4 regions of the Streptomyces sp. NPDC006655 genome follow, and region 2 is predicted to be linked to each of the others. Evidence: riboswitches for the same ligand, from Rfam matches in the RefSeq annotation. Region 2 holds a riboswitch; each other region holds the start of a gene.
What was found. Region 2 has a riboswitch for cyclic di-AMP ahead of AB0958_RS29960 (LysM peptidoglycan-binding domain-containing M23 family metallopeptidase). Riboswitches for the same ligand answer to the same signal wherever they lie in the genome.
Positions count from the first base shown of each region.

Region 1 (7,381 bases), on a different contig from region 2:
CCGAGCGAGGCGCAGGCCACGGAAGCGGCGAGCGGATTCCCCATGAACGTGGGCCCGTGGGCCAGTACCGGCACATCGCCCCGCGAGATCCCCTCGGCCACCCGGGACGTGCACAGCGTCGCCGCCATGGTCAGGTAACCGCCGGTCAGCGCCTTGCCCACGCACATCACGTCCGGCGTGACGGCCGCGTGGTCCGCCGCGAACAGCGCCCCCGTGCGTCCGAAGCCGGTCGCGATCTCGTCGAACACCAGCAGCACGTCGTGGGCGTCGCACGCCTCGCGCAGCACCCGCAGATAGGCGGGGGAGTGGAACCGCATCCCGCCCGCGCCCTGGACCACCGGCTCCACGATCACCGCGGCCAGTTCGTGCGCGTGCCGTTCGACCATCGACCGCAGCCGGTCGGCGTACCGCTCGTCGTACTCCGCCGGGGGCGCGTCCGCGAAGAGCTGGCGGGGCAGCACCCCGGACCACAGCTCGTGCATCCCGCCCTCGGGGTCGCACACGGACATCGGCTGCCAGGTGTCGCCGTGGTAGCCGCCGCGCCAGGTCAGCAGGCGCTGCTTCGCCGGACGGCCGAGGGAACGCCAGTGCTGGAGGCACATCTTGATCGCGACCTCGACGGACACCGAACCGGAGTCCGCCAGGAAGACGTGCTCGAGACCCTCCGGAGACATGTCGACAAGGAGCTTCGCCAGCCGGACGGCGGGCTCGTGGGTGAGCCCGCCGAACATCACATGGCTCATCCGGCCGAGCTGGTCGCGCGCGGCCTCGTTGAGCACGGGGTGGTTGTAGCCGTGGATCGCCGACCACCAGGAGGACATGCCGTCGACCAGTTCGCCCGAGCCGTCCGCGAGCCGCAGCCGGACCCCGCTCGCCGACTCCACGACGAGCGGTTCGGCCCGGCCGGGCATCGGACCGTACGGATGCCAGACGTGCCGCCGGTCCAGTTCCAGCAGCTCGGGGAGGCTCAGGTCAGGCATTGGGCGCGAGGTCCGTTCCGGCACCCCGGCGGCGGACGGCGACCAGGTCGGTGCGGGGCTCGTTGGCGACGGCCGTACCGCACACGTCCGCGTGGGAACCGGAACCCTCGTGGGAACCGCACCCCGACGCGCACCCGGCGTCCGACCCGCACCCGGCGTCCGCGTGCGACCCAGGGACCGCGTCCCTGGCCTCGGCCCGGTGCCGGGGCAGCGTCGTCTCGTCGGACCCCTCCACCACGAACCCGGCGTCCGCGATCATCTCCAGGTCGGCCTGGCCGGCCTGGCCCTCGGTGGTCAGGTAGTCGCCGAGGAAGATCGAGTTGGCCAGGTGCAGGGCCAGCGGCTGCATGGTGCGCAGATGCACCTCACGGCCGCCCGCGATGCGCACCTCGACGTCGGGGCAGACGAAGCGCACCATCGCCAGGATGCGCAGACAGCGCTGCGGGGTGAGGTTCCACTCCTTGGCCAGCGGAGTGCCCTCGACCGGGATCAGGAAGTTGACCGGCACCGAGTCCGGGTCCAGCGCGCGCAGCGAGAAGACCACGTCGACCAGGTCCTCGTCCGTCTCGCCCATGCCGGCGATCAGCCCGGAGCACGCCGAAAGGCCGGCCGCGTGCGCCTTGTTGACGGTGTCCACCCGGTCGGCGTACGTGTGCGTGGTCGTGATGTCCCCGTACGTCCCCTCGGACGTGTTGAGGTTGTGGTTGTAGGCGTCCGCGCCCGCCTCGCGCAGCCGCTCCGCCTGACCGTCGGAGAGCAGTCCGAGGCAGGCGCACACCTCGACGCCCTCGTTCTGCTCCTTGATCGCCTTGATGGTGCCGGCGACCCGGTCCACGTCCCGGTCGGTCGGACCGCGCCCGGAGGCCACCAGGCAGACCCGCTTGGCGCCCCCGGCGAGGCCCGCGGCCGCCGCCCTGGAGGCCTCGTCGGGTTTGAGCCAGCTGTACTTCAGGATCCCGGTCGAGGAGCCGAGGCGCTGCGAGCAGTACGAGCAGTCCTCCGGGCACAGGCCCGACTTGAGGTTGACCAGGTAGTTGAGTTTCACGCGCCGGCCGAACCACTGCCGGCGCACCTTGCCCGCCGCGGCCACCACGTCCAGCACGTCGTCGTCGGAGGTCGCCAGCACGGCGAGCGCTTCCTCGCGGGTCGGCAGCTCGCGCCGAAGCCCCTTGTCCACCAGCGTGTTCAGCAGGTCCATGAGAGCCGATCCTGTACTACGAGGCTGCTCCGGGCCAAGGAGAGTTCGCACAACCCTGTCAGATCGACATGTGGGTATCGCCACACAGTGGGTGGCCGACGCTCCCGCTAGGGTCTGTTCATTGCCTACAAAAGCACCGGAGGGGCCATGGCGTTCGGCTGGATCGACGAACAGGCGGAACTCCGCCGCCGCGCCGGGCTCGTACGGAACCTGCGCCCCCGTCCCGCCGACTCGCCGCTGCTGGACCTGGCGAGCAACGACTACCTGGGCCTCGCCCACCATCCCGAGGTCGCCGAGGGCGCGGCCGAGGCCGCCCGGACGTGGGGCGGCGGCTCCACCGGCTCCCGACTGGTGACCGGCACGACGGAGCTGCACACCGAGCTGGAGCGCGAGCTGGCCGGGTTCTGCGGGTTCGAGGCGGCCCTGGTCTTCTCCTCGGGCTACGCGGCCAACCTCGCCGCCGTCACGGCGCTCGGCCCGCACGGCTCCCTGATCGTCTCCGACGCCCTCAACCACGCCTCCCTGATCGACGGCTGCCGGCTGGCGCGGGGGACCACGCAGGTCGTCGGGCACGCCGACCCGGACGCCGTGCGCAAGGCGCTCGGCACGCGCGAGGGGCCCGCGCTGGTCGTCTCCGACACGGTGTTCTCGGTCGACGGCGACGCGGCGCCGCTGGCCGCACTGGCCGAGGCGTGCCGGGAGCGCGGCGCCGGACTGCTCGTGGACGACGCCCACGGGCTCGGGGTCGTCGGGGACGGCGGGCGGGGCGCGCCGTACGCGGCCCGTCTCGCCGGGGCCGACGACGTGGTGGTCACCGTGACCCTGTCCAAGTCGCTGGGCAGCCAGGGCGGGGCCGTGCTGGGGCCCGCCCGGGTGATCGACCACCTGGTGAACGCGGCGCGGACCTTCATCTTCGACACCGGTCTGGCGCCCGCCGCCGCGGGCGCGGCGCTGGCGGCCCTCAGGCTGCTGCGGCGCGAGCCCGCCCGCGCGGCCCGGGCCCGCGAGGTGGCCGCCGAACTGCACGCACGGCTGACCGCCGCGGGCCTGTCGGCGGTACGACCGGACGCCGCGGTGGTCTCCGTGCGGGCCCCGTCCCCGGAGGAGGCCGTGCGGTGGGTGGCCGACTGCCGGTCGGCAGGCCTGGCCGTGGGCTGTTTCCGTCCGCCTTCCGTGCCGGACGGCATCTCACGGCTCAGGCTGACCGCCCGTGCCGACCTCTCCGGGGCCGAGATCGAACGCGCTGTACGTGTGATCGGCGAGACACGACCATGAGTCGGCGTGACACGGCCGGGCCTTGCGCGCATGCGGATACGGAATCGGTTGCCGGCTGATCAGCCGGTGAACGTGGCCACGAAACCCGCCCAGCTCTCGGGGGAGAAGAGCAGCGCGGGCCCGGCGGGGTGCTTGGAGTCGCGTACGGCGAGCAGCCCGGCCGGTGGGCCGGAGTGCGGCCGTGCCGTCTCCACGCAGTTGTTCGCTCCGGTGCTGTAGCTGCTGCGCAGCCATCGCACACCGGGCAGATCCGTACTTGAAGGTACATTCCGAGGCAGTGCAGTCATGGTGCCTCCTTACGCGCCGTCACCTATCCCGGCGATGTAATCCAACGAGTCCTCGGGTGAAAGGGCGTGGATCTGAAGGGTGTTGAAGGCCTCCGCGTAGGCCTGGAGGTCTTCTTTCCGTTCGAGGTAGAGGCTACTCGTCAACTGGTCGAGAACAACCACATCCAGATCGGAAGTGCGCGGAAATGAGAAGATTACGAAAGGGCCGGTGATGCCGATATGCGCCCCCGCGGCGAACGGCAGCACCTGGAGCCGCACCTGCGGCAACCGGGCCGCCTCCGTCAGCCGCTCCAGCTGGCGGGCCATCACCCCCGGGCCGCCCACCTCCCGGCGCAGCACCGCCTCGTCCAGGACTGCGCTCAGCTTGAGCGGCGGATCGCCCCGTAGCACGTCCTGCCTGGCCAGACGTACCTCCACCAGCGCGTCGAGGGCCTCGTCGTCGAGCCCGTCGGCGGCCGCCCGGGTCACCGCGCGGGCGTACTCGGCGGTCTGCAGCAGCCCCGGCACCACCGAGGTCTCCAGCGTGCGCATCGCGCCCGCCTGCGACTCCAGGCTGATGAAATCCCGGTAGGCGGGCGGCAGCACCCCTCGATAGGCGTGCCACCAGTGGTGTCGCCCCGCGGTGTCCTCCGACCCCGCCAATACCAGGAGCAACTCGCGCAGTTGCCCCTCGGCCACCCCGTAGGCGTCGAGGAGTAACCGCACATCGGCCGGTTTCACACCGCTGGCGCCGGTCTCGATCCGGCTCACTTTCGACTGGTGCCAGCCCACCAGGCGGGCGGCCTCGCCGCTCGTGAGACCCGCACCGGTGCGCAGCATGCGCAGTTCGGTGCCCAGTTTCCGGCGGCGTACCGCGGGACCGTTCTGCATGGGCTACTCCCTACTCAATCTGGCCGCCCATATACGGTCCGGTGTCGCAGAGTTCACCGCTTCGAGCGACAGATATATGCACATCTTGGTGGATCGCTCCCCGTGACCGCCCCCGTGATGGCAGTCTGGCGGAGAAGTACCAGTCCGGGACCGTACTCGAACCATCCCCACCGTGCCGGACCCCGGTCCCGAGGAAGTCGGACTCCGGTCCCGAGGAAAGGGACGACGTCGCCATGGCAGACCACCTGGAAGCATCCGTCACCCTGCCGAGCGAACCCGCCTCGGTCGCCGCGGCCCGGGCGTATGCGCTGGACACCCTCGCGGAGTGGGGACTGCCACCGGAGACGGAAACGGCGGACACCATCCGCCTCATCGTCTCCGAACTCGCCACCAACGCCGTGCAGCACACCTTCGGGCAGTCGCCCACCTTCACGCTGGACCTCGTCCTCGACCGTGACGAGCACCTGCGCATCGGCGTCACGGACAGTCATCCGCGCTTCCCCAGGAGACTTCCCGCCGCGGTCCAGCAGGACAACGGCCGCGGCATGGTCATCATCCGCTGGCTCACCGCCGAGTACGGCGGCAGACTCCGGGTCCGCCCCACCCGGGAGGGCGGCAAGACGGTCTTCGTCGAACTGCCCTGGACGGTCCCGGCCCACCCCGTCACCGCGGTCGGCCAGCAGGAGCCGTAGCCCTGGGCTCCCGCCGGCCGGTGCGCGGCGGGGTCAGCTGACCCGGCCGTACCAGACGCTCTTCGTCCAGATCTTCTGGAGCTTCACCACGTCCCCGGTCTTCGGGGCGTGCCAGATCTTTCCCTTCCCGGCGTAGATGCCGACGTGGTACACGCTGGAACCCGAGTGGAAGAAGACCAGGTCCCCGGCCTTGCGGCTGCCGGCCGAGATGTGACGGGTCTTGTTGTACTGCTGGGCCGCCGTTCGCGGCAGGGTCTTGCCCGCCTTCTTGAACGAGTACAGCGTGAGCCCGGAGCAGTCGAACCTGTTCGGTCCGGTGGCGCCCCACCGGTAGGGTGAGCCCTTTTTCGAGGCAGCGACCTGCAGTGCCTTCGTCGCCAGCGTGGCGGCCGAGGCGTCGGAGGCGACACCAGGGATCACGATCGAGCCGCCCACGGCGGCGATCGTCAGCGCCGAGGCCGTACCGGCCCGAGCCATGAGCGACGGAACACGATTGAGCGCAGTCATGCGCAACCCTTCGTCAGCCGCCTGTGAAGGATGACCTGTCGGATTCGGGCTGGCGAAGTTGCCCGGCCGCGTTGCCACGGCTTCACCCCAAGGGCTGCTCGGTCCGGTCATGGCGTGACCGTGCCGGCGACCCGTCGTGCTTGGGTCCTCCACTCCTGCCGATGCACTGCTGTCGACGTCATCCGGGCGGCGGCAGGACTCGGCGTCCGCCCGGACCGCCCCGCCGTGGTGGCGGGGGCTTGTCGTCAGACGGGATCTTCACGCACTCGTGTCCGAAAATCCCAACGGAATCGGGGATTTGTGGGGTTACTCACCACCCACCCGTTCGGGTGGACAGCTCTGTGTTCGATTATCCGTCAACTCCCCTGCGTAGCCCCGGACCTGCGTCGAAGCCCTCCACGACCACCATGGCGCAGGCGAGTCGAGCGGCTTTTTCGGTCAGGTAAAACCACGCCACACTCCGCCGAACGGCGGTAACCCCTTTGGGTCGTTTCAACTCCGGTCCGGGCGTGGCGTCGACGCATCGGACCGGAGTCCTGCGGAGGTCACCGTACGCAGTCGGGCGGGAGTGCGACGCGAGCGGTCCGGCGCTCGCCGTCGAGCACCCGCAACGCCCGTGCCAGCGTGTCCCCGTGCAGCTCCGTCTCGCCCCGTCGATGCATCAGGGCCAGGGCGTCGCGCAGCTCGGACGCCGCGCGCACCAGCGCCTGCGCGGCGCGCAGACCGCGGTAGGTGTCCTCGTTCTGCGCCGGGTTGATACGGCCCAGCAGATCGACCACGTCCAGGTAACGGTCGATCAGCTCGCCCTCCGCGCGGGTCAGCGCGGGCAGCGGCGGCAGCTCCGGTGGCAGCATCGGCGGCTCACCCCGCGTGCGGCCGGCCGAGCGGGGGCCTGTGCGTGGGCATCACCCGGTCCGCCAGCCCGTACGCCACCGCCCCCGGCGCGTCCAGGACCAGGTCCCGCTCCAGATCCCGCTGGACCTGCTCGGGGGTGCGCCCGGTGTGCCGGACGAGCATCTCCTCCACCATCCCGCGGGTCCGTTCCCACTCGGCCGCCTGGATGAGCAGATCACTCGGCTGCCCCCGCACCGGTTCCGGCAGCGCCGGTTGCTGCAGCACGATGCGGGCGCCGGGCAGCACCGAGCGTTTGCCCGGGGTGCCGGCCGCGAGCAGCACCGCGGCCGAGGCCCCGGCCTGACCCAGGCAGACGGTCGCCACCTCGCAGGTGACGTACCGGAGCGTGTCGTAGATCGCGGCCATCGCGCTGAACGACCCGCCCGGGGAGTTGATGTACAGCGAGATGTCCCGCTCCGGAGCCGCGTACTCCAGGTACATGAGCTGCGCCAGCACGTCGTTGGCCGAGGTCTCGTCGACGGGGGCGCCCAGGAAGACGATCCGCTCCTCCAGCAGCTTGGAGTACGGGTCCAGGGTGCGTTGCCCGGCGGTGGTGCGTTCGGTGAACTCGGGCAGGACGTAACGGGCGGACGGTCGGGTCATGGCGATACCACTTCCTCGCGGCTGGGCGTCTCGACGGCTGAGCAGACTGTAAGAAATGTACAGGACGTACATACG
Region 1 is NZ_JBEYJU010000081.1:19,280-26,660, reverse strand. Features, by position in the region: gene AB0958_RS33720 (adenosylmethionine--8-amino-7-oxononanoate transaminase) at 1-980, opposite strand, end outside; gene bioB (biotin synthase BioB) at 973-2,178, opposite strand; gene AB0958_RS33710 (8-amino-7-oxononanoate synthase) at 2,326-3,453, shown strand; gene AB0958_RS33705 (DUF397 domain-containing protein) at 3,513-3,740, opposite strand; gene AB0958_RS33700 (helix-turn-helix transcriptional regulator) at 3,750-4,610, opposite strand; gene AB0958_RS33695 (ATP-binding protein) at 4,844-5,302, shown strand; gene AB0958_RS33690 (C40 family peptidase) at 5,336-5,809, opposite strand; cyclic di-AMP (ydaO/yuaA leader) riboswitch at 5,813-5,997, opposite strand; gene AB0958_RS33685 (hypothetical protein) at 6,355-6,663, opposite strand; gene AB0958_RS33680 (ATP-dependent Clp protease proteolytic subunit) at 6,671-7,306, opposite strand.
Region 1: linked by a shared signal. The riboswitch ahead of AB0958_RS33690 (C40 family peptidase) and the one ahead of AB0958_RS29960 (LysM peptidoglycan-binding domain-containing M23 family metallopeptidase) in region 2 are both predicted to bind cyclic di-AMP.

Region 2 (7,381 bases):
CCGCCGGGGTTCTGGAAGACACCGTCCTTGAAGTGCGGTGAGCCCTGGATGCGGGCCAGGCGCTCGCCGCCGGGGTCCGCGCCGAAGGCGGCGGGCCGCAGCGCGCGGAGCCCGGAGCTCAGGGGACTCGAACCGGTCACGGTACCTCCAGTGCTGTTGCCGAGGCCTCCATTATGGTCGGCCCCCCGGGCGGTCGGCGTTGACACCGCGCCACCCGCCTCCCAATACTGACCCACTGTTCAGTAACACCTTTTCTTCACACAGCTCGCGAGGAGCCCCCTTGTCCGCTCCCCTGATGTCTCTCGTCTGGACCGACCACGTCACCGGCCGCCAGGGCTTCCTGGTCGTCGACCGGCTGGTGCGGGGCGTGGCCAGCGGCGGTCTGCGGATGCGGCCGGGCTGCACCCTGGAGGAGGTCACCGGGCTCGCCCGGGGGATGACGATGAAGGAGGCCCTGCACTACGACCCCGAGGGCCGCTACGTCCCCCTCGGCGGCGCCAAGGGCGGCATCGACTGCGATCCCCGGGACCCGGGGGCGTACCCGCTGCTGGTCCGCTACCTGCGGGCCATGCGGCCGTACATCGAGAGCTTCTGGACCACCGGCGAGGACCTCGGCCTCACCCAGGACCTGGTGGACCGGGCCGCCGGGGAGGCCGGCCTGGTCTCCTCGGTGCAGGCGGTGTACCCGCTGCTGGACGACGAGACGGCGGCCCGGCGACGGCTGGCGGACGCCTTCGCCGTCGAGGTGGACGGCATCGGACTCGACGAGCTGGCCGGCGGCTGCGGGGTCGCCGAGTCGGCGCTGACGGCCCTGGACCGGGCCGGGGTGCCGCACCGCGGGACGCGGGTCGCCGTACAGGGGTTCGGCACGATGGGCGGGGCCACGGCGCGTTTCCTCGCCCGCGCGGGGCTCGCGGTGGTGGCCGTCGCCGACGTCAAGGGCACCATCGCCAACCCGGCGGGGCTGGACGTCGAGGCCCTGCTGCGCGCCCGGGACGCGTACGGCGCCGTCGACCGCGCGGTGCTGCGCCCCGGCGACCTCGAACTGCCGGGCGACGCCTGGCTCGCCACGGACGCGGAGGTGTTGGTGCCCGCCGCGGTGTCGTACGCGATCGACCCGGCCAACGAGCACCTGGTCACCGCCCGGTGGGTCGTCGAGGCGGCCAACATGCCGGTGCTGCCCGAGGCGGAGGAACGGCTCATCGCGCGCGGGGTGACCGTTCTGCCGGACGTGGTGGTCAACTCGGGCACCAACGCCTGGTGGTGGTGGACCCTGTTCGGCGACATCGGGCCGGACGCCGACGAGGCGTTCGCCCATCTCCGGCGCTCGATGCGGGCCCTGGTGGGACTGATGCTGGACCGTGCGGAGTCCGACGGCACCACGCCGCGGGCCGCCGCGCACGCGCTGGTGACCGACCGGCTGCCGGTGATCGCGGAACGGTTCGACTGGTACCGCTGACGGCCGACGGCGCACGGGTCCCGGGTCGGGGAGCCGTGCGGCGGCGGGCGGCTCACGGCCGGGTGTCGCGGGTGAGGACCACCGCGTAACGGCATTCGGTGGCGGTGGTGTTGGCGAAGACGCGGTCGGCGGGGGCGCCGAGTTCGACGGTGTCGCCGGTGCCGAGTTCGTGGACGGTGTCGCCGTCATGGAAGGTCAGCCGTCCGTCGAGGACCCAGACGAGCTGTCGTACGAAGGCGAAGGCCGCCGCCGGATACGGGACGCGGGCTCCGGCGGGCAGCCGGATCTCGGCGATCTCCGCCGGGAAGCGCGGGCCGGTGATCTGACGGCGCCGGTAGCCGGTGCCGGGGTCCTGCCACTCGGCCGCGTCCGCGCCGCGCCGTACACCCGCCGTGTCGGCCACCGCGTCCGGCTCGCCCTCGGCGAGGGCGAGCAGGGAGGCGACGCCGAGCCGGAAGGCGGCGGACAGCTTGCCGAGGACGACGGCGGTGGGGCTGCTCTCGCCCCGTTCGATCCGGCTGATCATCGCAGCGGACACGCCGGACGCGTCCGCCAGCTGCGCCAGGGTCCAGCGGCGCCGTTCCCGTTCGGTGCGGACCCGGGCCGCGATCCTCGCCACCAGGGCGTCCGCCCCCGGATCTACTATGTTGGACATGAATCCACTATACGAGAGAGACCCGGTGGTGACGGTCCGGCCGGCGCGGCCCGGTGACGCGGAGGCGGTGCGGGCGATCCGCAACCACGCGATCGAGCACTCGACCGCCCTGTGGACCGACACCCCGCAGACCCCGGCCGAGGGAGCGGCCTGGTTCGCCACGCACCTGGAACGCGGTTCGGCGCTCGTGGCCGAGGTCGCCTGCGCTCCGGGCGAGGTGGCCGGATTCGCGGTCTACGGACCGTGGCGCCCCCTGGACGGCTACCGGCACACGGTGGAGGACTCCGTCTACGTGCGCGAGGGCAGCCAGGGACTCGGCATCGGCTCCGCGCTGCTGGCCGCGCTGATCGCCGGGGCACGCGAGGCGGGCCACCACGTGATGGTCGCCGGCATCGAGGCCCGGAACGCCCCGTCCGTCCGGCTGCACGAGCGGTTCGGCTTCGAGCACGCCGGCACGGTCCGGGAGGTGGGCACCAAGTTCGGCCGCTGGCTGGACCTGACGCTCATGCGGCTGCCGCTGTCCTGAGACCGCGACGCGGGTGGTGGGACGACCGATTAGGGTGACCGCGTGGCGAGAGTGCGGTTGAGTGTGGCCGAGCGGCGCGAGGAGCTGCTGCGGGCCGCCGTCGAGCAGATCGAGGCGCGGGGCGTGGCGGCGGTGCGGATCGCCGATGTCGCGTCGGCTCTCGGCGTGAGCAACGCTCTGGTGCTGTACCACTTCTCGACCAAGGAGAAGCTGGTCGCCGCCGCCTTCACCCATGCCGCCGAGGGCGATCTCGCACATCTGCGCCGGCTGCTCGGCCGCCGGACGTCGGCGCTGCGCCGGCTGCGGGCGGCGGTGCGCTGGTACGCGCCGACCGGGCAGGCCAAGGGGTGGCGGCTGTGGATCGAGGGCTGGGCGGCGGCACTGCGCGAACCCGCTCTGCGGGACGTGACCAGGAGTCTGGACCAGGAGTGGAAGGCCGCGCTCGCCGAGGTCATCGCCGAAGGGGTGGCCGCCGGTGAGTTCCGGTGCCCCGACCCGATGGCCTCGGCCCTGCGGCTGACGGCCCTGCTCGACGGGCTCGCCGTCCAGCTCACCTCCTACCCGGGCGCCGTACCGCGCTCCCGAGCGCAGGAGTGGGCCGACGAGGCGCTGGCCCGTGAACTGGGGCTGCCCGCGGGGCGGTGAGGGCGGCCCCCCAGAGCCGCCGTCTCCTTGCCCGCCGCGCGGGCGCACGCCTCAGGCCACGGAGGCGATCCGCATCTTGATGTCGTCCGGCGAGAGCGCGCCCTTGGCCATGACGTGGTCGCCCGAGGACTCGCCGCGCAGCCGTCGCCCGATCCACGGGACCAGGTACTCGCGGGCCCAGTGCACGTCGTCGCGACGGATCTCGAGGGTGCCGCGGGGCGGCAGCGGCGGCCAGGGCTGGTCGGGGTCCGCGGGGATCTCGACGCCGAGCACCTGACCGGCCCGCAGCGCCACGCGCGTGTGCCCCTCGGGAGAGAGGTGCAGCCGGTCGTCGTCCCAGGCCCGCCGGTCCTGCACGGTCTTCAGGGACCACAGGTCCAGCACCGGGCAGCCGTACCGGTCGGCGATCGCCCGCACATGACCGTTGTAGGTGGCGATCTTGCCGCGCAGGTGTTTGAGGACGGGCACGTTACGGGTGTCGAAGCCGGTGGTCACCATGACCGTACCGATGGCCCCGGTCAGCCGGACCACGGCCCGCTCGAACCGCTCGGCCACCTCGTCCGGGTCCGTGCCGGGGCGGATGATGTCGTTGCCGCCGGCGCAGAAGGAGACCAGGTCCGGGGCGAGTTCCAGGGCCTTGGGCACCTGGTCCGCCACGATCTGGTCGAGCAGTTTCCCGCGTACGGCGAGGTTGGTGTACTCGAAGTCGCCCTCGGGGCGCCGGTCCGACAGCAGTACCGCGAACCGGTCGGCCCAGCCGACGAACGACCCGTCGGGGCCCGGGTCGCCGACGCCCTCGCTGAAGCTGTCCCCCAGCGCCACGTACGACCCGATCACTGATGCGTTGTCACTCTTCGAATCGTCTGCCACATCGGATCATGATTCACCTTTGACTGTGACCTACGCGACCGTAATAAGGGGTTGACGATCGGTGAGATAAGACACTTTTAAATACTGTGCCAAGCCAGGAATAAGGGCCTGGTCAGCGACGTTGACGGGATGATCCCCGGACTCGTGGGTCCGGCCCTCGGAGTGCGTGTCGGACCGGTGGGGCCCCTCAGCCGACGGCGAGGCCCTTCGAGCGGAGGTAGGCGACCGGGTCCACGTCCGAGCCGTAGTCGGGGGTGGTACGGATCTCGAAGTGCAGGTGCGGGCCGGTCACGTTGCCGGTCGCGCCGGAGAGGCCGACCTGCTGGCCCGCGGTCACGGTCTGGCCGACCGAGACGGAGAGCGCGGAGAGGTGGCCGTACTGCGCGTAGTGACCGTCGGCGAGCCGGATGACGACCTGGTTGCCGTAGGCGCCGCCCCAGCCGGCCGTGACGACCGTGCCCGCGCCGACGGCCTTGACGGGGGTGCCGGTGGGCACGACGAAGTCGACGCCGGTGTGGTACCCGCTGGACCACATGGAGCCCGGCACGTGGTAGCCGGTGCCGACGGTGGCGCCGCTGACCGGGAGGACGTACCCGGAGGCGGCCGCCGTCGAGGCGTCCGGGGTGGACGGGGTGGACGGCACGGACGGGGTGGCCGCAGAGGACGAGGTGGAGGACTGCGCCTCGGGCCGGGCTCCGGAGTCCGCGGCACCGGTCGTCGTGGCACCGGTCGTCGTGGCACCAGTCGTCGTGGCGCCGCGGCCACCGAGCCCGAGTTCGAGGCCGGGGTGGATCAGCGAGGGGTTGTCGCCGACGGCCCGCCGGTTGTCGGCGTAGAGCCGGTGCCAGCCCCCGCTGATGTGCTGGTCACGCGCGATCTCCGAGAGGCAGTCGCCGGGCACCACGGTGTACGTGCGCTGCGCGGAAAGCCCGGCGGCGGACGTCCGCACGGTCGCCTTCTCCGGCGCCGCCTCGGCGACGGCCGGCAGCGACTGCGGGGCCTTCGCGGAGACGGACTGCGCGGTGGCCGCGTGGGCGCCGGTGGCCCCCATGAGCGGCAGGGCCAGCGCGGCGCCGCCGGTTCCAGCGACGGCCATCGAACGGGTGAGACGCTGGGTCTTCGGGCGGCGGTGCTTACCCCTCGCGGGCATGGCGCGTTCCTCTCCGGCGCCTGCGAGGTGAGCTGTCGGGTTCGGGCTGGAGCTGCCCGGCCACGCCGGAAGGCGTGACTGCACCCCTGGCCTGTCCCGGGAACCGGAACAGGCGGTCTTGCCTGGTGGGTCCCCCGCTCCTGCCGGGCACGGGTGAGTGTGTGGGGACTCCGGGCGGCGGCAGGATTCGGCGTTCCGTCCGGATGCGTGGCGAACGTAAGCGAGCAGGACGCACCCGGACAAGCGAACGGTTCCCGCCCTCCCGGTTCCGCTTGATCCGTTACCGGAATTCCCGGTCACCCTCCGTGAATTCCGACCTTTCCCGGTCCCGTAAATCCCTTGCGAAGCGCCTCCATTACGTGGACATGACGCGCGACGGTCGGTCACGAATATGACGCTCCTCACGCACGTCACGCCACGTCCCCATATTCCAGAGCGAGTTGCAATTAAAGCGCCAATTCGGACAGAAGGATCAGATGCGGCGGAGTCGGATGACCGTGGCATCCAGGTCGCCCTTGAGCCCCGCGTGCAGCCCGTGGTGCAACAGGACGGCCCCTCGGTGCACTTCGCCCGTTTCGCGGCATTCGTACGACGCCTCCGGGTCGAGACCCTTGAGCCGGAGCGCCGGCACCGGCTCGCCGTAGCTCTGCGCCTGGAGCCAGGCGAGGACGGCGGTCTCGTCGCCGAGCGTGTACTGCACCGCACTGAGTCCGCCGGCCGGCGGCCGCAGCCGGAACTGCTCGCCGCGCTGCACCAGCGGCCGGATCTCCTTGTAGAGCTCCACCCAGTGGCCGGCCTCGGAGAGTTCCTCCTCGGTCCACTTCGAGAGGTCGCCGCCGACCCCGAGCGCCCCGGCCATGGAGCTGACGAACCGGAAACGCAGCGAGCTGACCCGGCCGTTGAGCTGGTGGTTCGGACTGTCGGTGACCCAGGCGGACATCACCCGGGCGGGGTGGATCTGACTGAAGCCGTGCTGGATGGCGAGCCGGTCCAGCGGGTCCGTGTTGTCGGAGGTCCACACCTCGTCGGTACGGCTCATGATGCCGAGGTCGATCCGGCCGCCGCCGCCGGAGCAGGACTCGATGGCGACGTCCGGGTGGGCCGCGCGGATCCGGTCGAGCAGGGCGTACAGACCGCGCACGTGGTCCACCCACAGGCGCTGCGGGTAGGGCTCGCCCGGCCAGCCCGCGTCGGTGAAGCAGCGGTTGAAGTCCCACTTGACGTAGTCGATGGGCGCGCTGGACAGCAGGGCGTCGAGCTGCTCCCAGAGGTACTCCCGGACGTCCTCGCGGGCGAGGTTGAGGACGAGCTGGTTGCGCAGCTCCGTCCGCTTCCGGCCCTGCTGGTACTGCACCCAGTCGGGGTGCGCCCGGTACAGCTCGCTGTCCGGGTTGACCATCTCGGGCTCGACCCAGATGCCGAACTGCATGCCGAGCGCGTGCACGTACTCGGCGAGGGGCCCCAGACCCTTCGGGAACCGGTCCGGGTTGGGCGTCCAGTCGCCGAGGCCGGCGCGGTCGGAGGTGCGGGCGCCGAACCAGCCGTCGTCCACCACGAACAGCTCGACGCCGATCGCGGCGGCCCGCCGGGCGAGGGTGGCCTGCTGCTCCTCGGAGATGTCGAAGGTGGTCGCCTCCCACGAGTTGAACAGCACCGGCCGGTCCCGGTCCGCGTCGGGGATGACGTGCGCCCGCTGGTAGGCGTGCCAGGCACGGCTCGCCCCGCCGAAGCCGCCGTCGGACCACAGGGCCGCGAACACGGGACTGGTGTACGACTCGCCCTCGGCCAGCATCAGCAGGCCCGAGTCGTCGTAGCCGGCGCCGCCGGTGATCTGCACGCGCGCGTCGGGGAGCTGGGCGACGGCGATCCGCCAGGACCCGGACCAGCCGAGGGCGCAGCCCCAGACCTCCCCGTGGTCCTCGGTGGCGTCGGTGTCCAGGGCGACCCAGGGCAGGTGCTGGTGGCCGGTGTGGCCGCGACGGCTGCCGATGACCTTCTCGCCGTATGTGAGCGGGGTGCTGACCAGCCGGGACTCGGCGGCCCAGCGGCCGTGCAGCTGGGAGAGCCGCCAGCCCT
Region 2 is NZ_JBEYJU010000063.1:1,599-8,979, reverse strand. Features, by position in the region: gene AB0958_RS29990 (MBL fold metallo-hydrolase) at 1-140, opposite strand, end outside; gene AB0958_RS29985 (Glu/Leu/Phe/Val dehydrogenase dimerization domain-containing protein) at 281-1,459, shown strand; gene AB0958_RS29980 (XRE family transcriptional regulator) at 1,512-2,114, opposite strand; gene AB0958_RS29975 (N-acetyltransferase family protein) at 2,113-2,640, shown strand; gene AB0958_RS29970 (TetR/AcrR family transcriptional regulator) at 2,683-3,285, shown strand; gene AB0958_RS29965 (SGNH/GDSL hydrolase family protein) at 3,337-4,122, opposite strand; gene AB0958_RS29960 (LysM peptidoglycan-binding domain-containing M23 family metallopeptidase) at 4,343-5,305, opposite strand; cyclic di-AMP (ydaO/yuaA leader) riboswitch at 5,310-5,471, opposite strand; gene AB0958_RS29955 (alpha-galactosidase) at 5,778-7,381, opposite strand, start outside.

Region 3 (7,381 bases), on a different contig from region 2:
TGCGGTACGGGGCGCTGGGCACGCTGCTGGCCGTCTCCGGGCTCGTCATCCTCGCGCTGGTGCGGGAACAGACGGGGAACGAGGGGTTCCTCGTCGGGCTCGGGCTCGCCGTGCTGCCCGTGCCGCTGCTGGTGGGCGCCTTCCGGTGGCTCGACCGCGTGCAGCCGGGCCCCTGGCGGAACGTGCTGTTCGCCTTCGCCTGGGGTGCCTGCGCGGCCGCGCTGATAGCCATCGTCGCCAACAGCTTCGCGACCCGTTGGATAGCGACGGCGACCGCGGATCCGAGCGGCGCGGACACGCTCGGGGCGACCGTGATAGCGCCGATCGTCGAGGAGTCCGCGAAGGCCGCGGCCGTGCTGCTGGTCTTCCTCTTCCGCAGACGGGACTTCACCGGGGTCGTCGACGGGGTGGTGATAGCCGGGGTCACCGCCACGGGGTTCGCGTTCACCGAGAACATCCTCTACCTCGGTACGGCCTTCGGGACCGACCAGCTGACCGGTGACCGCGGGATCGCCTCCGTCACCGCCGCCACCTTCTTCGTGCGCATCGTCATGTCGCCCTTCGCGCATCCCCTGTTCACCGTCCTCACCGGGATCGGCTTCGGCATCGCCGCGCTCTCCGGGGAACGACAGCGGGCGCGGCGCGTGCTGGTGCCGGTGTCCGGGCTGCTGCTCGCGATGAGCATGCACGCGCTCTGGAACGGGTCCTCGACCTTCGGGCAGTTCGGGTTCTTCGCCGTGTACGGCATGTTCATGGTGCCGCTGTTCGGGCTGCTGACCTGGCTGGCGGTGTGGACGCGGCAGCGGGAGCTGCGGACGGTGCGTGAGGAGCTGCCGGCGTACGTGTACGCGGGGTGGCTGGGGGCGGCCGAGCCGTTCGTCCTCGGGTCGATGCGGGCCCGGCAGATGGCCCGGGAGTACGCCGCGTACCACTTCGGGAAGCCCGCCGGGCGGGCGGTCGCCGAGTACGAGCAGTACGCGACGACACTCGCGCTGCTGCGGCGCCGGGGGCAGCGGGGGCGGGCGGGGGCCGATTTCGTCGTACGGGAACGGGAACTCCTGGCCGAACTGTGGAGCCGCCGGGAACTCGCGCGCCCCGCGCTGGAGTACGCGTCCCGCACGGCGGCCACCGGCTACGCCTACCCGGTCACACCGCTCCCCGGGGCCCCCGCGTGGTACGGCACGACGGTGTCGTCCACGATCTACAACCCGTACCGGTCGTAGGCGCCCGGGAGGTGGGGAGCTGCCGGGGGGCGGAGAGCAGCCGGGTCACCGCCCCGCCTCCGCCGCCCCGGCCCCCTCCGTCGCCGTCGCCGTCGCCGTCAGGCCGAAGCCCGCGTCAGCTTCTGCAGTTCCTCCTCCGTCAGGGTCAGGTCCGCCACCGCCAGGAGAGCCGGGAGCTGTTCCACCGTGCGGGCCGAGGCGATGGGGGCCGTGACGGTGGGCTGGGCCGCCAGCCAGGCGAGGGCGACCGTCGGGACGGGCGCCGCGTGGGCCTCGGCGATCTCGTCCAGGGCCACCAGGACCCGCTGGCCGCGCTCGGACTCCAGGTACTGGGCGGCGCGGCCCGCCCGGGCGCTGTCGACCGTCGTGCCGGGGCGGTACTTGCCGGTGAGGAAACCGGACGCGAGGGCGAAGTACGGGACCGCGGCGAGGCCGGTGCGGGAGGCCAGGTCCTGGAGGGGGCCCTCGTAGGTGTCGCGGGAGACCAGGTTGTAGTGCGGCTGGAGGGCGACGTACCGGGCCAGGCCCTCGCGGTCGGAGAAGTCCAGGGACTCCTGGAGCCGCTCGGCGCTGATGTTGGACGCGGCGATGTGCCGGACCTTGCCGGCCCGCACCAGTTCGTCCAGCGCCCCGATGATCTCCTCGACCGGCACCTCGGGCCTGTCGAAGTGGGTGTAGTAGAGGTCGATGTGGTCGGTGTCGAGGCGGCGCAGGGACGCGTCGGCGGCGGCCTTGATGTTGGCGGCCGACAGACCCTCGTACTCGGGGTGCTGGCTGACCTTCGTCGCGACGACCACGTCGTCGCGGTTGCCGCGTGCCTTGAGCCACTTGCCGATGATCGTCTCGGACTCGCCGCCCTGGTTGCCCTCGATCCAGGCGCTGTAGGAGTCGGCGGTGTCGACGAAGTTGCCGCCCGCGGCCGTGTACGCGTCGAGGACGGCGAAGGAGGTGACCTCGTCGGCGGTCCAGCCGAAGACGTTGCCGCCGAGGGCGAGCGGGAAGACCTCCAGGTCGGAGGCGCCGAGCTTACGGAGGACCGGGGATGCGGAAGAAGCAGTCATGCTTCATTCCAACGCGGCGCGGCAGGCGGGCCATCCCACGCAATACGAAGTTCTCGTAAAAGCGGAAGGCCCGCCGGGGCCGGTGGGGTGCGTCAGGGGTTGAGGCCCTTGCCGCGCAGCCAGGTCATCGGGTCGATACCGGTGGGCTGGCCACCGGGGTGGACCTCGAGGTGGAGGTGCGGGCCGGTGACGTTGCCGGTGGCGCCCACGCGGCCGATGACGTCGCCGGTGGCGACCTTCTGGCCGACCTTGACGCCGATCGACGACTGGTGGCAGAACCAGAGTTCGGTGCCGTCGTCCAGGGTGAGGATCGTGCGGTAGCCGTAGGAGCCGGCCCAGCCCGCCTCGGTGATCGTGCCGCCGTGGACCGCCTTGATCAGCGTGCCGGTAGGGGCGGCGAAGTCGAGGCCGGTGTGGTACCCGGAGGACCACATGGAGCCGGCCTGGCCGAAGGTGCCGGTGATCGTGTACGACACGACGGGCAGCGTGTACTGCTTGGCCAGCGCCGCGATCCGGGCCTGCTCGGCCTTCTGCTTGGCGGCGGCAACCGCCTTCTCCTTGGCGGCGCCGGCCTTGGCGGCCGCGGCCTGTTCCGCCTTGGCCTCCGCGGCGGCGACCGCCGTGTCGGCGGCGGCCACGGCCTTGGCGCTCGCCTTGGTGTCCAGCTGGTTCTGCTGCCGCTCGGCCTGGGCGATGATGCGGCTGCGCAGCGCCTCGCCGGCGTCGGAGGAGGAGTCCCCGTCCGTGGCGGTCGTCGTGGTGACGCTGCTCAGCGCCGTCTGCGTGGCGTGGTGGCCGCCCCCGTCGCCCAGCAGGGAGGCGACGGAGGGCAGGTCCGGCAGGGAGATGGAGACCGGCGGGTGGCCGGTGTTGGCGCTGGCCATGCCGCCCGCGCCGACGGCGGCGATGACGCCGACGCCGAGGACCGTGGAGCTGCGGGCGAGTCCGCCGCCGCGCTGCTTGGCGATCCGGTGCCGGCCGCGCTCGGGGGCGAGGGACTCCTCGGTGGGGTTCCACTCCTCCCAGGGGCCCTCGTCGGTGCGGTAGGTGCCGTAACCGAAGGTGTCGGGCTGCCGCTGGCTGGGCACGAACGGGGCTGTCGGAGCAGGCCGGTTGGACGCCACGCGGGCGCACTCCTTTCCTTCCGCCGCCTACCGGGTTAGCTGACGGGTTCGGAGCGGGAAGGTCTCCTACGCGCGTATACCGGCCGATTCGTACTCGGCGGCAGCCGTGCGATTCACCCCAAGGTGGTGGTTCCCCGGTTCCCTTGACGGGATTCGGCGCGTGCGCACGGAGCCATCTCGGGTGACGGCTGGGACGACCGCGCTGCGTTATCGAACGTTAATAGACCCGGCGGTAAGATTCCAAGCCATTCGCCTTGATCATTAAGCTTCCGCAGGATGGACTTACCTGCCACGACCGGCCAAAAACGGTCGAGTTGACCACGCTTTCAAGAAACTCGCGCCCGGACACGCCTCAGGGCCGGAATCCGTGATCTGGATTCCGGCCCTGAGGTTCAGTAGCGGGGACAGGATTTGAACCTGCGACCTCTGGGTTATGAGCCCAGCGAGCTACCGAGCTGCTCCACCCCGCGTCGGTGACACCAGCATACGTCATCCGAGGAGTGCGAGTCACACGGGTTACGAGCACCCCGCGCGCAGGCCCTAGGCGAGGGGTGTTCCCAGGTGCGCGTTCGGCGCCTTGGCCATGGCCTCGTACTCGGCCAGGACCACCACCGACACCCCCTGCTCCCGCAGCATCCCCGTCCCGTCCGCCGCCCGCACGAACGTGTCCGGTTCACGCCAGGCCGTGACCACCCGGCGCACCCCCGCGCCGAGAATCAGCTCCGCGCAGGGGTGGGGACGGGAGGCGCGGTGGGTGCAGGGCTCCAGGCTGGTGTAGACGGTGGCCGTGACCAGCCGGGGGTCGGCCGGGGGGATCTTGGCGAGGGCCGCCTCCTCCGCGTGGGCCACCGGGTCGCCCGCCTCCCGGGAGTGGCCGCGGGCCAGCTCCGTGCCGTCGGCGGCGACCACCACCGCGCCGACGCTGAACGCCGTCTGCGAGGGCGGGCACTGGGCCGCCAGCTCGCACGCGAGCCGCAGCCAGTGGCGGTCGGCGGCGGACACCGAGCCGCCCACGCCGGGGGCGGTGGGCTCGTAGCGCATCAGGACGACGTCCTCGATACGGCGGGTCTCCAGCAGGCGCAGCCGCCCGGCCTGGTAGCCGCCGGGGCCGAACAGGCGGGGCGCCTTCGGCTCGCCCACGAAGACCGGGGCGAGGACCAGCTGGAGCTCGTCGGCCAGGCCCTGCTGGAGCAGCTGGGTGTGGACGGTGCCGCCGCCCTCCACCATCAGGCGGTCCACACCGCGGACGTCGTGGAGGTGGGTCAGCAGCGCGGGCCAGTCGAGCACGGGGCCCAGCGGGACGATGTCGGCGGCGATGCCCAGGGCGGCCGCCCGCTCCGCGCCCGAGTCGGTCGTGCAGACGAGCTTGTCGCCGCCCGTGTGCCAGAACTTCGCGTCCGGGTCGAGGTCGCCGGTCGCGGTGACGGTGACCTTGAGGGGGTACTCGGGCCGGCCGGCGGCGATCCGGGCGGCGCGGCGGGCCTCGGAGTACACCAGGAGCCGCGGGTTGTCCGCGCGGATCGTGCCGGCGCCGATCAGGATGGCGTCGGAGCCGGCCCGCACCTCGTCGACCCGGTCGAAGTCGGCCGGCGAGGAGAGCAGCAGCCGTTCGGGGCCGGTGTCGTCGAGGTAGCCGTCCAGGGAGACGGCGGCGGACAGCAGGACGTGGGGGTACGGCATCGGACGCGCTCACTCTCGGCGGCGGGCGGGACCACTCCCGGCGGTCGGCGGGGTGTGAACCGGGCGCTTGGTTAAAGTTTGAAACAAACCTACACTGGTCCCATGACGACTCGCTGGCTCACGTCGAAGGAGCAGCGCGCCTGGCGCGCGTTCATGGCGGCGACCAACCTCCTGGAGGACGCGATCGACCGCCAGCTCCAGCAGGACGCCGGCATGCCGCACCTCTACTACGGCATTCTGGCCAACCTCTCCGAGGAACCGGAGCGCAAGCTGCGGATGACCGATCTCGCCGCCAGGTCCAAGATCACCCGCAGCCGGCTGACCTACGCCGTGACCCGGCTGGAGAAGGACGGGCTGATCCGGCGCGAGGACTGCCAGTGGGACAAGCGGAGCAGTTTCGCGATCCTGACGGACAAGGGCATGGCGGCCCTGGAGCGCACGGCGCCCGGGCACGTGGAAACGGTGCGCGCGGCGGTGTTCGACCACCTCTCCGAGGAGCAGGTCACGCAGCTGGAGGAGATCAGCTCCGTGATCGCGCGGGCACTGGAGGGTGCCGAGAAGCCACGGCCGACCTCCGACGAGGTGCCGTGGCGGCGGCGCTCGTCGTCGCCGTGTTCCGGTTCGTGAACCTCGATTTCGCGGGCCGCCCGAAAACTTGTTGCTTCAAATTTAAAGCATGGGGTATGGTTCCAGCCGTGGATCTGCTTCAAATCTGAAGCAGGAGCACGCGTCCCGCACGGGACAGCCGTCCTGCACCCGGACACTGGAGACCCCGATGACCGACTTCCCCGCCGCCACCCAGCGCGCCCGTGTCCGGGTCCCGCTGCGCTTCACCGACGGCTACAGCGTCAACGCCGAACTCGTCACCTTCCACGGCCTGACCGACGGTCAGGAGCACGTCGCCGTCGTCCTGGGCGAGCCCGCACCGGGCACCCTCCCGCTGGTCCGCCTGCATTCCGAGTGCCTCACCGGCGACGTCTTCGGCTCGGCCCGCTGCGACTGCGGACCCCAGCTGCGCGAGGCCGTCGAACGCATCGCCGAGCGCGGCGGCGTCCTGCTCTACCTGCGCCAGGAGGGGCGCGGCATCGGCCTCTACAACAAGCTCGACGCGTACGCCCTCCAGGACCAGGGCCTCGACACCTACGAGGCGAACGCCGCCCTCGGTCTGCCCGAGGACGCCCGCGACTACACCGCCGCCGCCCAGATGCTCCAGGCCCTCGGCCACGGGGAGCTGGACCTGCTCTCCAACAACCCCGACAAGGCCGAGCAGTTGCGCACCCTCGGCGTCACCGTCCGCGACCGCGTCCCGACCGGGGTCTTCAGCACCGCCCACAACGTCCGCTACCTGCGCGCCAAGGTCCTGCACACCCAGCACACCCTGCCCCTGGCGGAACTGACGGAGCTCACCGCGGGCTGAGCCGCACCCGGCCGGATGCGCCGGCGCCAACGCAACGGGGTACGGCACCTGTTCGGGGTCCGTACGACCGATCCCGTTGCGGCCGCTGAAGACGGTGAACTCGGGCGAAGCCCGGAACACGGCCGTCAGGGCCGATCACTCCCATAGCAAGCCCTTACCGGCCGCCGCCCGGGGCCGAAGTCGAACCGGGTGCCGCCCAGACGGTCAAGGGCCGGTGTCCGTGGCGGTGCAGGCGAGTCCCCCGCTCTCCGTCCGACCGAGGATCGGGGACCGCACAGGATGCGGCGGGGTGTCAGCGGGGTGTCAGGAGAGCCAGTTGGCGTATCGAGTGGGGGCGAGATGGGCGCTCTTGTCGGTGAGGGCGTCGCCCTTGACGACGGCGAACATGCCGGCGGTGGGGTCGGTGACGACGGTGCGGTTGTCGCCTTTGTGGGACAGGGTGATCCGGCCCAGCTCGTCCAGGGCGAAGATCTCGGGGCCGGCGATGTTGCGGATGCCGTTGAGCGGGGCGCCGGCCGCGACCTCCGCCACCGCGGCGGCCACGTCCTTGGCGGCGATGGGCTGGAGGGGCGTGGCGGGCAGCCGGACGGTGTCGGCGTCGGCGGTCCAGGACATCGCCGGTTCCATGAACTCCATGAACTGCGTGGCCCGGACGATCGAGTAGGGGATCGGCCCGGCTGCGAGGACCTTCTCCTGAAGAGCCTTGGCGCGGTAGTAGTCCAGCTCCGGCACCTGGTCCACGCCGACGATCGAGAGGATGACGAAGTGGCCGACGCCACCGTTGTGGGCCGCGGCCAGGAGGTTGTCCATCGAGGTCTGGAAGAAGGCCAGGGAGGCTTCGTCGAAGGTCGGGGAGTTCGTCAGGTTGACGACGAC
Region 3 is NZ_JBEYJU010000012.1:19,258-26,638, forward strand. Features, by position in the region: gene AB0958_RS09570 (PrsW family intramembrane metalloprotease) at 1-1,223, shown strand, start outside; gene AB0958_RS09575 (aldo/keto reductase) at 1,322-2,284, opposite strand; gene AB0958_RS09580 (M23 family metallopeptidase) at 2,377-3,408, opposite strand; cyclic di-AMP (ydaO/yuaA leader) riboswitch at 3,416-3,577, opposite strand; tRNA gene AB0958_RS09585 (tRNA-Met) at 3,805-3,878, opposite strand; gene AB0958_RS09590 (dihydrofolate reductase family protein) at 3,949-5,088, opposite strand; gene AB0958_RS09595 (MarR family transcriptional regulator) at 5,191-5,715, shown strand; gene ribA (GTP cyclohydrolase II) at 5,864-6,505, shown strand; gene AB0958_RS09605 (NAD(P)H-binding protein) at 6,809-7,381, opposite strand, start outside.
Region 3: linked by a shared signal. The riboswitch ahead of AB0958_RS09580 (M23 family metallopeptidase) and the one ahead of AB0958_RS29960 (LysM peptidoglycan-binding domain-containing M23 family metallopeptidase) in region 2 are both predicted to bind cyclic di-AMP.

Region 4 (7,381 bases), on a different contig from region 2:
GCCGGCGGCGGCTTCGGGGAGGAAGGGCTGGTAGGTCATGTACGACCGGGGGTCGACGACCGTGACGGTCGCCTCGCCGTAGCGCATCTTCTTGAGGATGCGCCGAGCTGCGTACAGGCCTACGTACCCACCGCCTACTACGAGGATCCTGGGACGCTCCGTGGTGCTCATGGCATCGAGTATCCACCCGCCCGGAGAGGCCTGCTCGTGCGCCCCTTCACAAGCTTTCACAGGGGTCGTGCTACACTCCGCGGCCCACGTGACACAGGTCATGGTCACCGGCGGGAACCCACTTCCGATACGACCCGTTGTCAATGCCGCGTGAGCTGCCTCTCCAGGCTTCCGGGGGCACCGCGAGGGCACCCGATGTCACCCGCACGAGCGCCTCCCGGAACCCTCCCCGGTTGCTCTCCTGAGCACCGACAAGGGCCTGTTGAGACCCCTTACGGCCCAACGGACCCCTCCGGACCGCCCACCTGCGCCGAATTCCTTGTGAAGAACTTCACGAAGCTTTCCGCCGGAGTGTCGTGGCACGGCGTGTCACGGGCCGAAAAACCGCTCATCCGTAGACCTGACCTGCTCAGTCGAGGCCCCTGGACACCCCTACGCGATGGACCAGGCGATGCCGTCCAGGATGTCGTGCTCGCTCACCACGACCTCCGTGGCACCCACCCGCTCCATGATCGACTGAAGGATCAGCGCGCCCGCGGCGATCACGTCCACCCGGCCGGGATGCAGGGCGGGCACGGCCGCCCGCTCGGCGTGCGTCGAGCGCAGCAGCCACTCGGTGATCTCCCGGACCCGGGCGTAGGGGATGCGGGAGTGGTGGATGGCGGCGGAGTCGTACTCCGGCAGGTCCTGGTGGATCGCCGCGAGGGTGGTGACGGAGCCCGCGAGACCCACCAGGGTGCGCGCCTCGCGCATCGGTACGGTCTCCTCCGCGAGATCGAGGGCACGCTCGACGTCGGCCCACATGGAGGCGGTCTCGGCCTCGGTCGGCGGGTCGCTGACCCGCCCCTCGCGCACCAGGTGCCGCTCGGTCATCCGCACACAGCCCACGTCCACGGACCGGGCGGCCCGCACGTGCCCGTCACCGACCACGAACTCGGTCGAACCACCGCCGATGTCCACCACGAGGAACGGCGTGGCGAGGTGGTCGCGGCCCGTCAGCTCCCTCGTCGCGCCCGTGAAGGAGAACTCCGCCTCCTGGTCGCCGCTGATGACCTCCGGCTCCACGCCGAGGATGTCCAGCACCCCGCGCACGAACTCGTCCCGGTTCTCGGCGTCCCGGGACGCCGAGGTGGCCACGAACCGCAGCCGCTCCGCCCCGTACTCCTTGATGACCGCCGCATACTCACGACAGGCGGCGAAGGTCCGCTCGAGCGCCTCCGGCGCGAGCCGCCCGGTCCGGTCGACGCCCTGCCCGAGCCGGACGATCGTCATACGGCGGTCCAGGTCGACGAGCTCCCCCGTCTCCGGGTCGACGTCGGCGACGAGCAGCCGGATGGAGTTGGTACCGCAGTCGACGGCGGCGACACGGGTCACTTGGCGTCCTCCGGGGTGTGCGTCGGCGCGTGGTCACCGGCGAGCGTCACGCAGGCGCCCTTGGCCCACCACTCGGGCAGCATGGCGATCGCCTCGTCGCCGAGCGGGTTCACGCCCGGTCCCGCCGCCAGCGAGTGCGCGACCAGCACGTGCAGACACTTCACCCGGTCCGGCATCCCCCCGGCACTGGGAAAGCCGGTCAGCTCCTCGATCTCGTCCCGACGCCGGACGTAGTCCTCGTGCGCGGCCCGGTACGCCGCCGCCAGCTCCGGATCGCTCTCCAGCCGCGCCGTCATCTCCTTCATCACGCCGTTGGCCTCGAGCGTCCCGATCGCGGACGCGGCCTTCGGGCACGTCAGGTAGTACAGGGTCGGGAACGGCGTCCCGTCCGGCAGCCGCGGCGCGGTCTCCACGACGTCCGGCTGGCCGCAGGGGCACCGGTGCGCGATCGCCCGCAGCCCGCGCGGCGGCCGCCCGAGCTGCTGCTTGAAGGCCTCGACGTCGGCGTCGGTGGGCTCGGTACGCTCAGTGGAGGGCGGAGGCGTGTGCATGACTGTGTTCTGCGTGGCTTTCTGTCGGTTCACTGGTCGGACGCGTCGGACTTGTCGACGCCGTCCCAGACGTTCGCGTACCAGGGCCGGTCGGCCGCCCCGAGGTACGCGTGCGCCTGCCGGGCGGCACCGGGGTCGATCACGACGTACCCGGTCTCCCCCGGCATCACGTAGTGCAGCCGCTGCCGGATCTGCTGCTCGGCGTACGAGTCGTCCTGCCACCGCGCCTTCAGGTCGCGCAGCTGCTCGACCCGCTGCCTGGCCTGCCGCTGCTGACGCTGCTGATCGGCGATCTCGGCGCGCTGCGAGACGTACTGCCGCATCGGATAGGCGAGCGCCACGATCATCGTGCACAGCACGATCGCGAGCAGCGCCGCGCGCCCGGTCAGCCGGGAGCGGCGGGCCTGGCGCTTGGTCTGGGAGCGGTAGACCCGGGCCGCCGTCTGCTCGCCGAGCAGCTTGAGCCTGGTCGCGGTGGAGAACCGGTCCCGGTCCCTCACGGCCATGTCCCCGCCTCCCTGATACGTGCGTACGTCCCCGCACACGGTACGGGACCGCGTTCGGGGACGTACGTACGACTGGCTAAGCCTTACCCACGAGAGGCGGTACCGGCTCAGCCCTTGAAACGGGGGAACGCGGAGCGGCCGGCGTACACCGCCGCGTCGTCGAGGATCTCCTCGATGCGCAGCAGCTGGTTGTACTTGGCGACGCGCTCGGAGCGGGCCGGGGCGCCGGTCTTGATCTGGCCGCAGTTGGTGGCGACGGCCAGGTCGGCGATGGTGACGTCCTCGGTCTCGCCGGAGCGGTGGGACATCATGCACTTGAAGCCGTTGCGCTGGGCGAGCTCGACGGCGTCCAGGGTCTCGGTGAGCGAGCCGATCTGGTTCACCTTCACCAGGAGGGCGTTCGCGGTGCCCTCCTCGATGCCGCGGGCCAGGCGCTCCGGGTTGGTGACGAACAGGTCGTCACCGACCAGCTGGACCTTGTCGCCGAGCTTGTCGGTGATGACCTTCCAGCCGGCCCAGTCGTCCTCGAACAGCGGGTCCTCGATGGAGACCAGCGGGTACGCGGCGACGAGCTCCTCGTAGTACTCGGTCATCTCGGCGGCCGAGCGGGACTTGCCCTCGAACTCGTACCGGCCGTCCTTGTAGAACTCGGACGCGGCGACGTCGAGGGCGAGCGCGATCTGCTCACCGGGGACGTAACCGGCCTGCTTGATGGCCTCCAGGATGAGGTCCAGCGCGGCGCGGTTGGACTCCAGGTTCGGGGCGAAGCCGCCCTCGTCGCCGAGGCCGGTGGACAGACCCTTGGCCTTCAGGACCTTCTTGAGGGTGTGGTAGACCTCGGCACCCCAGCGCAGCGCCTCCGAGAAGGACTCCGCGCCGATCGGGGCGATCATGAACTCCTGGATGTCCACGTTGGAGTCCGCGTGCGAGCCGCCGTTGAGGATGTTCATCATCGGCACCGGCAGCAGGTGCGCGTTCGGGCCGCCCAGGTAGCGGAACAGCGGCAGGTCGGACGCCTCGGAGGCGGCGTGCGCGACGGCGAGGGAGACGCCGAGGATGGCGTTGGCGCCGAGCGAGCCCTTGTTGTCGGTGGCGTCCAGGTCGAACATCGCCTGGTCGATCAGGCGCTGCTCGGTGGCGTCGTAGCCGACCAGCTCCGGGCCGATCTGCTCGATCACGGCGAGGACGGCCTTCTCGACGCCCTTGCCGAGGTAGCGGTTGGGGTCGCCGTCACGGAGCTCGATGGCCTCGAAGGCGCCGGTGGAGGCGCCGGACGGGACGGCGGCACGACCCGTGCTGCCGTCGTCGAGGCCGACCTCGACCTCGACCGTGGGGTTGCCTCGGGAGTCCAGGATTTCCCGGGCTACGACGACGTCGATGGACGGCACGAGCATCTCCTTCTTGGGATGTGACGCTGGTTGTGCGGGGCGCACGCGGACCTGGTCGGCCCTTGCTCAGCCTTGCGACTAGAGCCTAACCGGCCCAGGGCCGTCAGCCGGTCGACCGACCGGCCCGTGGACACCCTGACGGTACTCATTGTTCATGCGCGGAACAAAGGGGGGTCCCGATGAAGAACGGGAGAAGAGCGGGTCAAGGAGCGCGACCGCAAAGAGAAACCCCGCTCCGGCGCGTTCGGGGGAAAACGCGCCGGAGCGGGGGCCCGTGGGGGACGGGGGTGCCTTACTTCAGGTGCAGCTGCTGACCCGGGTAGATGAAGTCGGCGTCGTCGACGATGTCCTTGTTCAGCTTGAACAGCGCCTGCCAGCCACCCTTCACCTTGTGCTTCTCGGCGATCGAGCTGAGGGTGTCACCCTTGACGACCTTGTACTCGCCGTCGCCCTTCTTGACCTTCTTGCCGGTCGGGGTGGTGACGGTCTTCTTGGCGGCCGGGCGCTCGGCGGAGCGGGAGGCCGTCTGGGTGTCGGTCGCACGGCTGCTCGTGCCGGCGCTGCCGCTGCTCGACGAGCCGCTGGAGCTGGAGCCGGACGAGCTGGAGCTGGAGCTGCCGCCGGTGTAGGCGGCGCCGGACAGGCCCTTGCCGCAGACCGGCCAGGCGCCCTTGCCCTGGGCGGCGAGGACCTTCTCGGCGATCTGGATCTGCTGCCCCTTGGTGGCCTGGTTGGCCTGCGGGGCGTAGGCGGTGCCGCCGTACGCGGCCCAGGTGGAGGCGGAGAACTGCAGACCGCCGTAGTAGCCGTTGCCGGTGTTGATGGACCAGTTGCCGCCGGACTCGCACTGGGCGACGGTGTCCCACTCGGAGGCGGTGGCGGCGGAGGCTCCGCCGGCTGCCATCAGCGGGGCGGCGACGGCGGCACCGGTGACGCCGGCGACGGCGATGGCGCGGACGGCCTTGGACGGACGACGGTGCTTGCCCTTGCCGGAAAACAGCATGGAAGATCCCCTCACCGACGCCTGCGAGGTGAGCTGTCGGGTTCGGGCCGGTTGAGTTGCCCGGCCGCACGGCCCGCTCTCGCGAGACGCGCGGCTCCACCCCTAGCCGGTTCCGGCGGCCTTTCGGCCGTGAGGCCCCTGAGGGCTCAACTGCCGGACCCGGCGCTTACCTTGGGTCCCCCGCTCCTGCCTACGGCGCTTGACGCGACGACTGTTCCCGGGCGGCCGCTGGCAGGACTCGGCGTTGCGACAGCCGGGGCTCGTGGTGACGAGCGGCCTTGACCGTAAACAGACGATCAGGCGAATTTCAAAGATGATCAGGGCTTCTGAGACTCATCCCACACTTTCACCAAAACGGACAATCGCCCCGAAGCAGGACGTCAACTCCCGCCGCTTTTGGCCCGTTTAGCTGTCGAGTTTCAGGGTCTGACCGGGGGCGATGTCGTTCGGGTCGGTGCCGATGTCCGCCTTGTTCGCCGCATAGAGCGCGCGCCACCCGCCGTCGAGGCCAAGGGAGTCGGCGATGGAGGCGAGGGTGTCGCCGTCGCGGACGGTGTAGGTGCCGGCGTCTGCGGAGGCATGACGGCCGGCGGACGCGACCTTCTGACCGTTTGTCACGGTTTCGTCCGCCGAGTCACCGCGGTGCTTGCCGCCACCGCTGACGGCGCCCGTGTCGACCAGGCTCCAAGAGCTGCCGGTCTGCCATGAATTGTCCGAGTCGTCACCGGCGTCCGGGATCACCGGGTTCTCGCTCGCCTTCGAGGGGGCGGAGGCGGAAGGCGTCGACCCCGCCGCCTTGCCGGCACCGTCGGACTTGCCGGGAACGGGCGCCTTGGAAGCGTCGCTCGCGCCGGAACTCGGAGCGGGGGACGCGGATTCGGCCCCGGAGCCCTTCGTCGCGGACGACGCGCCCGAGTCGCCGGAGTCGCTCGCGGAGGACGAGTCCGACAACCCGGAGGACGAGTCGACAGAACCGGAGGAACCGGACGAACCATCCGATCCGCCGAGGCCCGTGTCCACCTTCACCGAGGTGTCGTCCGACGAGAGCCCGGCCAGCAGGGCACAGGTCCGCCAGGGCTTGGTGCCCTGTTCCGCGAGTATCTTCTCGGCGACCGCGATCTGCTGCGAACGGCTCGCCTGGTCGGGCGTGGCGGCGTAGTCCGTACCGCCGTACTTGTCCCAGTCGTCCTGGGACATCTGCAGTCCGCCGTAGTAGCCGTTGCCGCTGTCCATGCTCCAGGAGCCGGCGCTCTCGCACTCGGCCACCTTGTCCCAGGTGGTGCCGTCGGCCGCGTTCGCGCTCGCCGCACCCAGCAGCGGGATGGCGATGGCGGAGCCGGTCACCCCCGCCGCGACGAGGAGAGCCGGAGCCTGACGGGGGCGACGGTGACGACCGTTCCCGGAGAGCATGCGGAAACCTTTCGAGCGACAGCGGTGACCTGCGCGACGGGTCCCGCAGGGGCGCCGCGCTGATGGGTGAACGTATCGGCAGACGATCACTTGTCACAAGTTAATGCCGCGCAGATCACGTGAAGATCACAGACTTGAGCGCTGGTCACCTTCGGTCCGTGGGGGTCCCTCACCCACCAGGTGTGAACTCCACGGGGAGCGTCCGCAGCCCGCGCATGATGAGCCCGCCACGCCACCGCAACTCCCGCTCTTCCGCGGCGAGTCGCAGGTCCGGAAGGCGGGTGAACAGGGTGGCGAGCGCGGTCTGCCCCTCCAGCCTGGCGAGTGGGGCGCCGAGGCAGTAGTGGATGCCGTGGCCGTACCCGAGGTGCTGGTTGTCCCGCCGTGAGAGGTCGAGCGTGTCTGGTTCGGCGAACCGCTCCGGGTCCCGGTCCGCGGCGGCGAGTACGACGAGGACCGGGTCGCCGGCCCCGATGTGCTGCCCGCCGATGACGAGCGGCTCGGTGGCGAACCGCCAGGTGGCCAGCTCCACCGGCCCGTCGAAGCGCAGCAGTTCCTCGACTCCGGTCTCCAGGAGGCCACGCTCTCCCGCGGCCAGGGAGTCCTGCAGGCGAGCCCGCTGCTCGGGGTGGGTGAGCAGGGCGTACGTGCCGTTGCCCACGAGGTTGACCGTGGTCTCGAAACCTGCGAACAGCAGGATGAAGGCCATGGCGGCGGCCTCGTTCTCGGTGAGGTGCTCGCCGTGGTCCGAGGCCCGGATGAGCCCGGAGATCAGGTCCTCCGCGGGGTCCGGCTCGGCGGGCAGCGCCTCCCGCTTGCGATGGATCAGCTCGGCCAGATACCCGCGCATCTTCTTCACGGACCGCGCGACACCGCCGCGGGGTCCCCCGCCGTGACGGATCATCATGCCCGCCCAGTCCCGGAAGTCGTCCTGGTCCTCGCGGGGGACGCCGAGCAGATCGCAGATGGCGTAGATGG
Region 4 is NZ_JBEYJU010000013.1:114,832-122,212, reverse strand. Features, by position in the region: gene AB0958_RS10815 (NAD(P)/FAD-dependent oxidoreductase) at 1-171, opposite strand, end outside; gene AB0958_RS10810 (Ppx/GppA phosphatase family protein) at 604-1,545, opposite strand; gene AB0958_RS10805 (DUF501 domain-containing protein) at 1,542-2,096, opposite strand; gene AB0958_RS10800 (septum formation initiator family protein) at 2,126-2,602, opposite strand; gene eno (phosphopyruvate hydratase) at 2,710-3,996, opposite strand; gene AB0958_RS10790 (transglycosylase family protein) at 4,283-4,993, opposite strand; cyclic di-AMP (ydaO/yuaA leader) riboswitch at 4,997-5,201, opposite strand; gene AB0958_RS10785 (transglycosylase family protein) at 5,399-6,403, opposite strand; gene AB0958_RS10780 (cytochrome P450) at 6,573-7,381, opposite strand, start outside.
Region 4: linked by a shared signal. The riboswitch ahead of AB0958_RS10790 (transglycosylase family protein) and the one ahead of AB0958_RS29960 (LysM peptidoglycan-binding domain-containing M23 family metallopeptidase) in region 2 are both predicted to bind cyclic di-AMP.